One region of the Alteromonas australica genome, then DNA from elsewhere that is predicted to be linked to it. Evidence: predicted binding sites of a transcription regulator. Region 1 holds the regulator's gene; each other region holds the start of a gene.
The links. Region 1 encodes FliA, which starts transcription of late flagellar genes. Its sites were predicted from a motif close to CTAAAGNTNNNNNNNNNNNNGCCGATA; they were not measured.

Region 2: the regulator FliA is predicted to act here: its motif matches at 1,735-1,761, upstream of EP13_RS15545 (DUF5610 domain-containing protein).
Region 3: the regulator FliA is predicted to act here: its motif matches at 2,710-2,736, upstream of EP13_RS09585 (VC2046/SO_2500 family protein).

The regions. Positions count from the first base shown of each region.
Region 1 covers NZ_CP008849.1:1,191,867-1,196,411, forward strand. The annotation lists gene flhF (flagellar biosynthesis protein FlhF) at 1-1,025, shown strand, start outside; gene EP13_RS05170 (MinD/ParA family ATP-binding protein) at 1,022-1,888, shown strand; gene EP13_RS05175 (RNA polymerase sigma factor FliA) at 1,885-2,616, shown strand; gene cheY (chemotaxis response regulator CheY) at 2,653-3,036, shown strand; gene EP13_RS05185 (protein phosphatase CheZ) at 3,071-3,826, shown strand; gene EP13_RS05190 (chemotaxis protein CheA) at 3,839-4,545, shown strand, end outside.
Region 2 covers NZ_CP008849.1:3,567,649-3,572,193, forward strand. The annotation lists gene EP13_RS15540 (RNA recognition motif domain-containing protein) at 1-407, shown strand, start outside; gene EP13_RS15545 (DUF5610 domain-containing protein) at 439-1,704, opposite strand; gene trmA (tRNA (uridine(54)-C5)-methyltransferase TrmA) at 1,874-2,971, shown strand; gene fabR (HTH-type transcriptional repressor FabR) at 3,008-3,607, opposite strand; gene EP13_RS15560 (acyl-CoA desaturase) at 3,866-4,545, shown strand, end outside.
Region 3 covers NZ_CP008849.1:2,174,890-2,179,434, forward strand. The annotation lists gene EP13_RS18905 (ExeM/NucH family extracellular endonuclease) at 1-311, opposite strand, end outside; gene EP13_RS09575 (hypothetical protein) at 699-992, opposite strand; gene EP13_RS09580 (response regulator) at 998-2,635, opposite strand; gene EP13_RS09585 (VC2046/SO_2500 family protein) at 2,772-3,269, shown strand; gene trhO (oxygen-dependent tRNA uridine(34) hydroxylase TrhO) at 3,355-4,350, shown strand; gene EP13_RS09595 (EF-hand domain-containing protein) at 4,411-4,545, shown strand, end outside.

The DNA.
Region 1 (4,545 bases):
TTTCTGAAGCCTTTATTGATGAAGTTGAATCTACGCCAGCCGCTGATTCTTTTCCCTCCCATCAAGCGGCAAGTATTGACGACAGCAACACGCAATCTAGCGGTGAACTGGCTCAAATTAAAGAAGAGTTGGCATCGCTGCGCAATGTGTTGCAGCACCAAGTGGCCGACTTGATGGAAGCCAAGCAGCGCCGTCAGCAGCCGGTTCATCATTATTTAATACAGCGTCTTACTGATATGGGGCTAAGTCATTCTTTAGCTTCACAATTGATTAGTTATACACCAGCTCACTATAATGAACGTGATGCTTGGGTGTATCTTCTAAACCTATTGGCTAATCGCATTAATGTCACAGGTAACGATATACTTACCCAACAAGGTGCGGTTGCGTTAGTTGGGCCAACCGGTACAGGTAAGACAACCACCGTTGCTAAACTTGCTGCTCGCTATGCGCAAAAGTACGGCGCAGATTCAGTAGCAATGATTACAATAGATACCTATCGTATTGCCGCGTTCGAGCAGTTGGCGACATACGGAAAGATTATTGGTTGTACCGTGAGAAAAGCACAAAGTAGCGAAGAATTAGCGGATTTGCTTTTCCAATTACGCCACAAGCGACTAGTCTTAATTGACACCGCCGGTTTTAGTCAGCGAGATAGCCGATTAATTAAGCAAATTCAGCAATTTGAAAACGGTCAAATGCAGCCGGTGAAAAAATACTTAGTGGCGCAAGCGAATACGCAATACCCTGCTTTACAGCGTATTATTGAAGCGTACGATGGCATTGAGTTAAATGGGTGTATCTTCACGAAGCTAGATGAGTGCTACTCTTTAGGGGAAGTGCTTAGTGCTGCGGTAGAGTATCAGCTTCCAGTAAGCTATGTTACCGATGGACAGAAAGTACCAGAAGATATTAAGGTTGCTGAAGCAAAATCTTTAGTATCTGCTGCAGCAAAGCTTTATAAAAAGTATGGTTTGAATCATACTAGTAGCAATAATGTGATCAGAACAGCACGAGCAGTATGATTGACGATCAAGCGAGTAGCTTACGAAAAATGAAGCAATCACGGTTAATCAAGGTTATCGCAGTCACCGGTGGTAAAGGTGGCGTCGGTAAAACAAATATAACGCTTAACACCGCTATTGCGATGGCAAAGCAAGGAAAGCGTGTCATGGTATTGGATGCAGACTTAGGTTTGGCCAATGTTGATGTCATGCTTGGGCTTAGGGTAGAAAAGAACTTATCCCATGTGCTGTCTGGCGAATGCACCTTAGATGAGGTGTTAGTCACTGGACCACACGGAATAAAGATTGCGCCAGCCACTTCAGGTACGCAGTCTATGGCTGAGTTGTCTCCTACTGAACATGCCGGGTTAATCCGCGCGTTCAGTGAGTTACGCTCGCAAATTGATGTGCTTATTGTCGATACCGCCGCCGGTATTTCAGATATGGTGCTCAGTTTTTCAAAAGCCTCACAAGACATCATGGTGGTAGTTTGTGATGAACCAACATCACTGACCGACGCTTACGCGCTGATAAAAATACTCAACCGAGAGCACGGTGTGTTTCGCTTCAAAATTGTGGCAAACATGGTGCGTGACGTGCGCGAAGGGCAAGAGTTATTTAGTAAGTTATCAAAAGTAACCGGGCGCTTTCTTGATGTTGCCTTAGAATTAGTGGCGACAGTTCCCTTTGATGAGAACATCCGTAAAGCGGTGAGAAAGCAAACTTCTATTGTAGATGCGTACCCAAGCTCGCCCGCAGCGGTAGCTATTGGTCAGTTGGCGAATAAAGCATTGTCATGGCCTATTCCCGCGCAACCAGGTGGCCATTTAGAGTTCTTTATAGAGCAGTTGGTGTCGGATAAAGCAGTAGGAAATCAGCGTTGAATAGCAAGGCAGCCGCTTATCAACAACAAACAGATAGGTCGCAACTCGTAGAGCGTCACGCTCCACTAGTAAAACGAATAGCCCATCACTTGATGGCCCGGCTCCCTGCCAGCGTGTTGGTAGATGATCTTATCCAGTCGGGAATGATTGGCTTATTAGAAGCAGCACGAAATTTCGATGGCTCGAAAGGCGCAAGTTTTGAGACATTTGCCGGTATTCGTATTCGCGGCGCCATGCTAGATGAAATACGCAAGGGTGATTGGACACCACGTTCGGTACATAAAAATGGTCGTGCCATCACCGAGGCCATTTCATTAGTCGAAAGTGAAACAGGCAGAGACGCGCGGGATGTAGATATTGCTGCTAAGCTAAATGTCAGCATGCAAGACTATCATCAAATGCTGAATGAAGTGAATGCAGGCAAGTTGGTAGGCATTGAAGATTTAGGTGTTTCGGAAGATGTGATTTCTACCGAGCAAAATCGTGGTTCCGACGCGCCCCTAGAGGATTTGATGCAAGGTGCGTTTCAAAAAGCGTTAGCGCATGCGATTACTACCTTGCCAGAGCGAGAAGCGATAGTGCTGTCTTTATACTATGATGAAGAACTGAACCTCAGAGAAATAGGTGAAGTTCTTGATGTGAGTGAGTCAAGAGTCAGTCAAATTCACAGTCAGGCCATGTTAAAACTCAAATCACGAATGAAGTCGTGGCAAGCTGACGAAGAATAGATATTAATAACAATTAACCCCTCAGCGGAGGCTATTTTGGATAAAAGTATGAAAATTCTTGTGGTTGATGATTTTTCTACCATGAGACGTATCATAAAAAACCTGCTTAAAGATTTGGGTTTCTCCAATATCCAGGAAGCGGATGACGGCAGTACCGCCTTACCTATGCTACAGCAAGGCGATTTCGATTTTGTAGTAACCGATTGGAACATGCCAGGCATGCAAGGCATCGATCTGTTACGCGCAATTCGCGCTGACGATAAGCTTAAGCATTTGCCTGTGTTAATGGTAACAGCAGAAGCGAAAAAAGAGCAGATTGTTGCGGCAGCGCAAGCCGGTGTAAACGGTTACGTTGTTAAGCCATTCACTGCTGCTACGTTAAAAGAGAAGCTCGATAAAATTTTCGAACGTTTAGGTTGATCCAGACGCTCACCAGAGATATGAGGTTTACTGGATGTCAACACAAGTAAATGTTCCTATTACCCTTGAAGAAGCCAAACAATTGGTTGCCTATTTGGAAGAGGGTGATTCTGCTTCAGCTAATGCCATCTTAGAAGCGGCGTCAATGAAAGAGTCTATTGAGCTCTTCGCCGAGGTTGGAAAATTGACGCGCCAACTTCACGACGCGTTAAACAACTTCCAAATTGATGATCGCATCAAAAACTTGGCCAATGATGATATTCCCGATGCGCAATCGCGTCTTACCTATGTCATTGAAGAAACAGAAAAAGCCGCAAATACCACTATGGATGCCGTTGAGGCCAGCATGCCAATTGCTGAACTATTAAGTTCACGCATAAGCAGCGTGATGCCAGAGTGGAAAAAACTAATGAGCCGTCAAATCGAACTAGGCGAATTCAAAGCTTTATGTGCAGATTTAGACGAATTGTTGGAAGACGGCGCTGAACAATCAGCTAAACTTACACAGTTACTGACCGAAGTGTTAATGGCACAAGGTTATCAGGACCTGACCGGGCAAGTGATTCGCCGGGTTATAGATTTGGTTAAGGAAGTTGAAGATAGCTTAGTAAACATGCTTACTATGTTTGGTGAGCCTGAGACATCTGAACAGACGAAAACACCGGTCGAAACGGTCAAGAAGATCGATGGTGTAGAGGCGGAAGGCCCCATTATCGATGCCGACACGCGAGATGACGTTGTGTCTGGCCAAGATGATGTTGATGACCTTTTGTCTAGCTTAGGTTTTTAGGGGAGCGGGCGCATGTCGTTTGATGTTGACGAGGATATATTACAGGACTTTCTGGTTGAGGCCGGGGAGATACTTGAACAATTACAAGAACAGCTCGTTGATCTTGAAAACAATCCAGAGGATGCAGATTTATTAAATGCAATCTTTCGGGGTTACCATACTGTCAAAGGTGGAGCAGGATTTTTATCACTCACTGAGTTGGTTGAAATTTGCCACGGCGCAGAAAATGTTTTTGACGTCATGCGCAACGGTCAAAGAACCTTAACACCAGAGCTTATGGACATCATATTACAAGCCACCGATGTGGTTGTAGAGATGTTCGAAAATGTAAAATCGCGCGAGCCTCTTGTACCCGCAGACGCGAAGTTAGTCGATACACTGCATAAGTTAAGTCATCCTGAAACGCCAGGGGAGAATATCTTCGGTGACGATGACGCGTCTGCCCCGCCAGCGCCGAGTAGTGAGGCACCAGAAGAAGAGTTTGCCATTGAAGAGCCAGCGGCTCAGGAAGCTGCATCTGACGGTGGTATTGACGATATAAGCGAAGACGAATTTGAAGCACTTCTTGATGAGCTTCACGGCTCTAGTGCACCTGGCGCAGCGTCCAAAGCGGCACCAGCGCCTGCAGCGCCAACGCCAACGCCTCCAGCCGGGGGTGACGATATTACAGACGATGAATTTGAAGCACTGCTCGATGAGCTTCATGGAAAAGGTCAATT
Region 2 (4,545 bases), 1.9 Mb from region 1:
GTTATTTGTTATTTTCTTCTGCTAGTTTTAATACTCACATTCCACTTACGGTGTCAGGCTCTCTGTTACTCAGTGGAATACTTACTCCTTGGCTGGCGTCGCTTCTTAACTCTACGCCCTCTTCTTCATCGGAATCTTCTAATAGTGCAATCACTGAAACGTTATATGTGGGTAACTTACCCTATCGTGCCAATGAATCTGCAGTAAAAGAATACTTCGGAAGTTTTACCGATGTTCAATCTGTGCGTTTAATGAAGGATCGCAAAACAGGGAAAAGAAAAGGGTATGGGTTCATTGAGGTTCTGACTGATGACATTGAGACAGTAATCAATAAAACCAATGATTCTATTTTTCAGGAACGTACTCTTAAGGTACGACCGGCGAAAGATAAAGTTGAACATGCGTAAAATAAAAAACCTGGGCTAGCCCAGGTTTTTTTTATTCTTCTGTTTGTTGCGGTACTGCGTTAAGTAACTGCTGATTAAACGAGTGGAACCGGTTAATCGCTGTCACTAAATCAGGTACTTGCACATCTTCCATTTCGTTAATGATCCCAGCGATCAATGAATTATAGTCTTCGCCTGATTCTAACGTATTTGTGGCGTTTTCAAATGCACTCATCATTTTCTCAAGATATTGAGAAATGGGACTAACAATGCTTCCGTACTGATTTTCTACTTCACCGTTTTCACTGTAGTGCTGAATATTCTCGTAGGCCTTAACCACTTCAGCCTGTGTGGTTCGGTTAAGTTGCAATGCGTAACCGACGAGTTCCTTATCATCGAACCCCAAGGTTAGGGCTTGTTCAAATGCTTTGTCTACATCACCATTGTAAAAAGTATCAGCGAGATCCTGTGTTTGCTCCACCAAGTCAGCAATGGCGGTAAGCTCTTCTTCGTCTAACTCCCCTTTTAAAGAAAAGCTAATTCCATTACTTTCGAAGTACTGATAACGCTCTACCTGCTGCGAAGATGAACCTTGGTTATCTTCGTTGCTGGTGTCGGCATCCTGGTTATTCTCACTCGCACTGTAAAATGACGACGCACTAAATTGCTTTACGGATTCAAAACGTAGTTGAACTTCGTCACCATCTTTTGTGCGAATTAACAAACTTCCCGATTTGGCGTCGGACATATTTAATGCATTTAGCTCGCTCGCATTCACACCGGGATTAAAAATATCTGTCTCTAACTCATTTATACCGGTATCGATCAGGTCTCTGCTGCGTGTAATGCCTTCTTCAATTTCATCGTTCATAAAACCGGCAAGATCTTTTTCTGCCATCGCAAAGCCTTTACTCACCCCTTCTCGCGCTTGCGAAAATAGGTTGTTAAGCTTTTCATCATTCGCGCCACCCTCAGCTGCACCACGAATAACACCACCAACAAAATTAAGTACATTCTTTGCCACTTTTTCAAAATCGAATAGGCTCGTTTTCCCACTCTCTTCTGACGATTGACTGTCCTGTGGGCGCTTTCCATCAATGCTCACATTTTGGTTCAAAGCGCCGCTAACGACCTTTAAACCAATGGTGGTCTGAGAGCTATTCACCGTCACTGTGGCTGCCTGTTGCTTTGCAAATTCAGCGGCTTGTTGTAACCCCTCTTTCTGAAGCTGCTGCTTAATAGCATCATTGGGGTGAACAGCTGCCTTTTCATCGGCTTTTTGGTCGCCCATAAAAGCCTTAACTTGACTGACGTTCATAATTAGATCCTCACTATCCTCATTAGTGGTTATCGGCAGCAAATGCACTTTGTTTAATTTTAGTACTAAAAAACTTTCCTCACACGTGCTTTACTCGTTGCACATATAATAGAAGTCACTACAATTCGCCCACTTTGTTTTATCTGCTAATCACTAAATGGAGAGCCCAATGACAGTACCTGGCCATCAAGAATATCAAACACAACTGGATGAAAAGGTATCAAGACTAACGCAGTTGCTTTCTCCTTTTAGTGCTCCCGCTCCTAGCGTGTTCGCATCAGCCCCTGTTCATTATAGAATGCGAGCAGAGTTTCGCGTATGGCATGAAGGTGACGATCTCTATCACATCATGTTTAATCAAGAGACCAAAGAAAAATACCGCGTTGACCAATTTGCTCCCGCATCTAAAACAATCAACGACGCCATGACAGCGCTACTCGAAAAAGTAAAGCCGTCTGACGTTTTGCGCAAAAAGCTTTTTCAAATAGATTACCTTTCCGCTCTTTCTGGTGAATTAGTCATCAGTCTTTTGTATCACCGACAGCTAGACGATGCGTGGGAAGCCGAAGCCACTAAGCTACGGGAAGCGTTGCAGTTACAATTTCCCGCAGTCAATATTATTGGCCGTGCCCGTAAACAGAAAAGGGTAATAGGCGGCGATTTCGTAATAGAACGTTTACCTGTGAATAGTCATACCTTTGTCTTTAAGCATATAGAGAACAGCTTCACGCAACCAAATGCAGATGTGAACTGTAAAATGATTGAATGGGCATTAAACTGTGTGGCTCCTCTGAAAGGTGACTTATTGGAAATGTATTGTGGTGCGGGAAACTTCTCAATCCCTCTCGCGCTTCACTTTGATAATGTCATTGGAACAGAAATTGCCAAGCCTTCGGTACAAGCTGCACAGTACAACATTGAAAAAAACAACTTGGACAACGTTAAAATAGTTAGGCTTGCGGCGGAAGAATTTACTGAAGCGATGAAAGGTGAGCGTACGTTTAGCCGCCTTGAAGGGATTGACCTATCTGCCTACAACTTCACTACCGTGTTGGTCGACCCTCCAAGAGCAGGCTTAGATCTAGATTCTCTTAAAATGATCCAAGATTACGAAAATATTATCTACATCTCCTGCAACCCTGAAACCTTGGCAGAAAATTTAACCCACCTTTGCGAAACACACGATATCGCGGAATCAGCGTTATTCGACCAGTTTCCTTTTACGCATCATATTGAGGCTGGCGTGTTATTAACCAGGAAGGGGTAAATAGCGCTGATGGTGCTAATAGACTAGCAATACGCTTTATTTAAACGACTGAGTTGTTGCGCCCATTTGTACAAAACGCAACTGGGCCTTAACTCTTTCACCAATTTCTAATCGTAGTTTTGTGTCGGCCTCTAGCGCTTCGGCACCTGCACTAAATACCAGCCTAACCATGGCGTCAGCTTGTAATTGTGCAATACGGTATTCGACACCCTGCCGCTCAATAATATAATCGGTGAGCTCTTCCACGAAATGTTGAATCTCTCTAAACACCGCCAGCCGATAAGCGCTTGACGTACCGGTATGCTCCCTCAACAACAAACGAAAAACATTTTTGTTAGCGGCAATGAATTCCATAAAGGTTTCAACTGACGTGTTAATGACGCCTCCACCCGACGCAATGCGTCGCCTAGCCTGACGCATAAGCTGACGTAAAGCTAAACCCGCTTCGTCAACCAGCGTTAAACCCAGCTCATCCATATCCTTAAAATGACGATAAAATGAGGTAGGTGCAATACCTGCTTCTCTCGCCACTTCACGCAAACTAATGGCGGATAAACTGCGATTTTCATCCAACAGCGAAAATGCGGCGTGAATAATGTTTTGGCGAGTTTTTAACTTTTGTTCTTGACGACTCACGGAAGCCCCAATTAATTAGAGAGACATAGTTTAACGCAACTTAACGCCTAAGTAGAGCCGAAATTAGGCGATTAAATTGGCGAAATTTCCTTATCTAACAGGCTACTGATGAGCATTTGCTCAAATTTAGCCCCATTAACGCTTCGCGTAAACTACACTTAGAGTTTACAGATGTCAGCAGAACTTATAAGGGTTTTACTTGCCTGACATTGAATAAAACGATAAATTGGCGCACAGTTGTAAGCTGAGTTGTAAATCATGAATAAACCACCCCTTATCTTAACCAATGTATTGGTATTTCTCATTACCGGTGCAATTGCGTGCATTGGTGTACCTGTATGGATTGCACACCACGGAATTGATTGGGCAGAAATTGGTACTGCTATTTTCTTGTTCTATTTCACGGGAATGTCGATTACCGCGGGATATCACCGTCTTTGGTCTCACAAAACCTATGATGCAAATATTGTTGTTAGAATAATATTAGCAATCGGGGGCGCTATGGCGCTTCAAAATAGTATCTTGCATTGGTCTTCCGATCACCGCGTGCATCATCGTCATGTGGATGACAATGATAATGACCCTTATTCAGCGAAAAAAGGCCTATGGTTTGCGCATATAGGTTGGATGCTTCGCGAATATCAAGCCAAACGTTACGACGATTATGGTAACTGTAAAGACTTGCAAAAAGACAAAGTCGTGATGTGGCAGCACAATTATTATTTGCCTATTGTATTAGCCGCAAACTTCGGCATAACCGCCTTATTAGGTTGGTTAAACGGTGATGTATTGGGCATGGTACTTATTGCAGGTGTACTTCGATTAGTATTAGTGCATCACGTGACTTTCTTTATCAACTCCCTTGCGCATTTCTGGGGAAGTCAGCCGTATACGGATAAAAATTCAGCCCGTGATAACGGCGTTTTAGCGTTCTTCAC
Region 3 (4,545 bases), 980 kb from region 1:
GGTGCTCCATTTTGAATACCGTTGGTAGGCAGGTTGATAACGTAACTTCCCATTCCATCACCAAGGGATGCTACGGTGCCCGACAGGGTCTCTGTCAGGTAAGCGGCACCATTATTTCCGTTGTAAAGTACCACTGAATAGTCGGTTAAATCAGTGCCTTCTGGTGCAACTATTTCGATAAATTCGTCAACATCACCACCGTCGTTGTCGTAGTGAAACTCATTGATAAACACCGAAGTCGCGAAAGCTGAACTTGAGATAAGGGCACTGGCAATGGCGCCGGCTACCTTTGCTGAAGCGAGAGGTTTCATTATTGTTCCTTTGTTCCATCGGAAGCATAAAGCTGCAGTTATGCTGAATAAAAAAGAAACAAAACATTACCTGTACCGAATGACAGTTTGGTTACATGGACAAAGCACCTCAGCTTTAACGTAACACGTTGAATAATAGTGAGTTAATGTAATTTTGGCTAATTTATTCTTATATTGGTGTAAAAAAATTAGACGGTCGATAGGAGGCGAATATGAGGAGAATAGGGCGTGGGGTGACTTGCCATTAGTGATGATAGGGTACTTGCCTTACAAAAATGATGAATCTAATTATGTAAGGAAAACTGACAGATGTCACAAAAATATCATGAAAAATTCAACAACGAATACCCATCGACATCACTGACATTGGCACGAGCGGTGAACAGGCTATTTTTTACTTGACGTTTCCTTGTCATTTTTTCCAATGGCAACGTTTGACCCCTTACAAATAGTGTCGTAATCGTCACGATAAAATCGAAAATCTTCACACTCTGCTTGATAACGCTTTCTGGCTGTTATGGCTTGTTGAGGGTATCGGTTATCATCCATTGTTCTGGCGAGGGTTTCACAAACGTGTAATTGTCGGTTAACTTCTACAATATCTTCGCAAGGCTGCGTTTGACTACAACCGCTAAGTAAAAAGACAGAAACTGTAGCATGTAGTGATATACCTGTTTTCATTATGTTCACCCTATAATCTGGTCTAGTTCCTGCCTTAGTGTCTGATACTTTTCAGCATGTTGTTGCTTTAAAGGCATATCATCTATTAATTTGAAAAGCTTTCTGCACTCTAACATCATTTCGCGAGAAGGCTTGTCGGATTTTAAAAGTAATTGTAGTAAGCATTGCAGTAGGTTTAGGGTGACCCCGGTATTCACCGGCGCAAACCCTTGAGCAAGGGCAAACGCTGCTTTTGCTTGCTCGTATTTACCTTGTTGATAGTACTTTATGCCTTCGCGATTAAACTGTTGATAATTAGCAAAGTTTTGTTTTGAGTTGTGTTGCTCTTTAGAAAGTAAAAAACGGCTATTAGGGTCAAGATTGCCTTCACTGTTTTTTAATACTTCCTGCAGTTTTAACGCATCTTCAAATTCACCTAAGTCATACATAACTTTAATGCTATCAGGAATGAAAGCGATAGGCGGAGTTTGGTACTTCTCTTCAATTGCCCATTGCGATCGCACTAAGTGTTTCTTGGCATCTAACATCTTGCCGTCAATCGCGTTCACCCGAGCATTCATGATTCGGCCAAAAATTTCCACATCAAAATCTTCATCTAGGCGATGGAGGTATTCATCAAACTTGCCACGTTGTAGCGCTAACAATGCTTCTTGTTGGTACTTATTTCGAGTTCGCTTATCATCGGTATATTCTGCAACATCCAATAAACTTCTAATGTAACCGCACCAATGAAGACAGTCGTAATGTACCGTTCGCTTGGACAAATCCCAAATGGCGAAACTCGATTCAGCAGCTAATAGGTAATCGTCGTGATTACGAGCAATTTCACACGCGTGAAAATGGCGAGGTAGTGAAAAAGGAGATAGCTTAATCGCTTGCCGTATGGCGCTTATAGCTAATTCACCTTGCTGCTTGGCATCACTGGCCTGTGCCAAAATGTCTTGTGCTTCCGCACTGAAGCGATTTCGCTTTAGAACCTGTTCAGCCATGTCCATCGCTTTATCGTATTGCTGCAAGTGAACATAGGTTTTCCCCAACGCTACCTGCACCCACATAATGGGCTTGCCATCTAAGTAGGGCGTGAGTACATCAAGTGCCTTGTCTGGCTGTTCAAGTTGCCAGTACAGTTCAACTAAGAGTTGTTCGCAACTGCCTCTGTAAGGAGAGGGGCTGGCGAGTAAGTCTTCGCATATATCTACCGCCGTATTTAAATTATCATTGGCAATTTCACGGTAAACATCACCTAAATATTGGCGCTTAGACCACGCCCTAGAAATACGGGATTTTAACTGAACCTGAGAAAAAGGCTTAATAAGGTAATCATCTGGACGGCGTTCTATAGACCCCAGTACTACAGGCCTCGCACTATCAGCACTAATTAAAATGAACACCGTTGTAGGCTTGATTAACCGTCTTACCCTTAACTCTTCTACAAACTCAAAGCCGTTTTTCCGGTCACTACCTAAGTGTAGATCTGACACTACCACATCAAATTTTTGCTTACGGCAAATTGAAATGGCCTTTTCAGCAGAAGACTTGGTCACGATATCCGTGGCACCCATAGAATGCATTAAACCGCGAAGGAGCAATAAAAAGGGGCGCTGATCCTCAACAATAAGCACTTGCTTATTAGCAAAGTTCATTTCGTGTCCGAGTAAATAAGTACAATACGCATAACTACATGATTAATTAAAATAACCATTAGAGCAAGAATAAGCTTAAGAAAAACATTATCTTGCCGACAACGTACGTATGTAATCAAATGATTAACGGCGATTTGTGAATCACTCTATAGACCAAGCCACTGTTTCCATCGATCCCAGTAGTGGGTTTGAACTTAACGGGAAATTGTCAAACGCAACCAAAAATGCGCGATTGTTTTCGCTGTATTTGGCGATGCAACAGACAGCACTGGCAGATACTATTGGCATTGAGAGCCCCACTGCGTCTACGCCTGACGTTGAAACACAACTTCGCTCGCTAAATTTTTACCGCCACCCGGCCTTGTCAGCAGACGATTTGCATTGGGAAACCTTGAATCGCGTGAACCAGGCATTTAGTCAACACCAGTTTGCAGACGCACGGCTACACCTGGCCATGCACCCCATGCCACTGGCACAGGTTGATAATGCGCAGAAAATAAGCGACGACATTGTTAATAACTGTCCCTTAGGGGCGCAAAAGCGACTTTCCAAGCAATACAGTTCGACCCTGTACGAAGACAACACACTTATGGAAGAGGTTATTCTCAACGCCAAACAGGCTGTTGCTGCTTAAACTGGCAATCGTCCTGGCCATTTGTTACACTCCGCGCCGCATTTTTTGCACTGGTTTTACGTTCCAACTAGCAAAGGTGAACACCATGTCTAAATATATTGTTTGCGCGATGTATAAATTCGTTGCGCTTGAAAATTACGAAGCTATGCGCCAGCCTCTTTTAGAGGCTATGGAATCTAACGGAATTAAAGGTACTTTGTTACTTGCCGAAGAAGGCATTAATGGTACTGTGTCCGGCAGTAGAGAAGGCATTGATGCCTTACTTGACTACCTCAACAATGATGCTCGCATCAACGCTATTTCTACCAAAGAGTCGTTACATGACGAACAACCGTTTTATCGCACCAAGGTAAAACTGAAAAAAGAAATCGTCACAATGGGTGTTGAAGGTATAGACCCCCGAAGAACGGTAGGCACCTACGTTAAGCCAAAAGATTGGAATGCGTTAATAAGCGACCCAGACGTTACCGTTATTGATACGCGCAACAACTACGAAATCGAAATTGGCACATTTAAAAATGCCATCGACCCGAAAACGGAAACGTTCAGAGAGTTTCCTGAGTACGTGGAAAAAGCCCTAGACCCTGAGAAAAACAAAAAAGTCGCCATGTTTTGTACTGGAGGTATACGCTGTGAAAAATCCACCGCTTACCTTAAAGAACAAGGTTTTGAAGAGGTCTATCATTTAGAAGGCGGCATCCTCCAGTACTTAGAAGATGTGCCAAAAGAAGAGTCACTTTGGGAAGGGGATTGTTTCGTGTTTGATAATCGCGTTGCGGTTAACCACGATCTGGAAAAAAGTCATTATGAACAGTGTTATGCATGCCGCTTACCGATTACTGCTGAAGATAAGCAAAGTGATAAGTATGAAGCGGGTGTTAGTTGTCCACACTGCTATGGCACCCACACCGAAGACCAGCTTGCGCGGTTCAGAGAGCGCGAAAAGCAGGTGCAACTGGCGAAGCAACGTCAGCAAGAACACGTTGGCACCGAAGCACGCTTGACCATGGAACAGAAGCGCCAAGAAAAAGCGCAGCAACAACGCGAACGCGCGTTAAAAGCGAAAGAAAATCAAGCGTAGACACTGAAAGAGAAGGGCGTTACACTCTCCCTTAAATGTTGTAGCTAAAAGGGAAAGCGAGTGGACGCCCAACTTTCAGACGAAAAAATTGAAGAGATAAAAAAAGATTTTAGCTTTTTTGATCGCGATGGTAACGGCCAAATAGACTTAACTGAGTTTATTGAATTACTGACGGTCATTTCACCAAAAACAAAA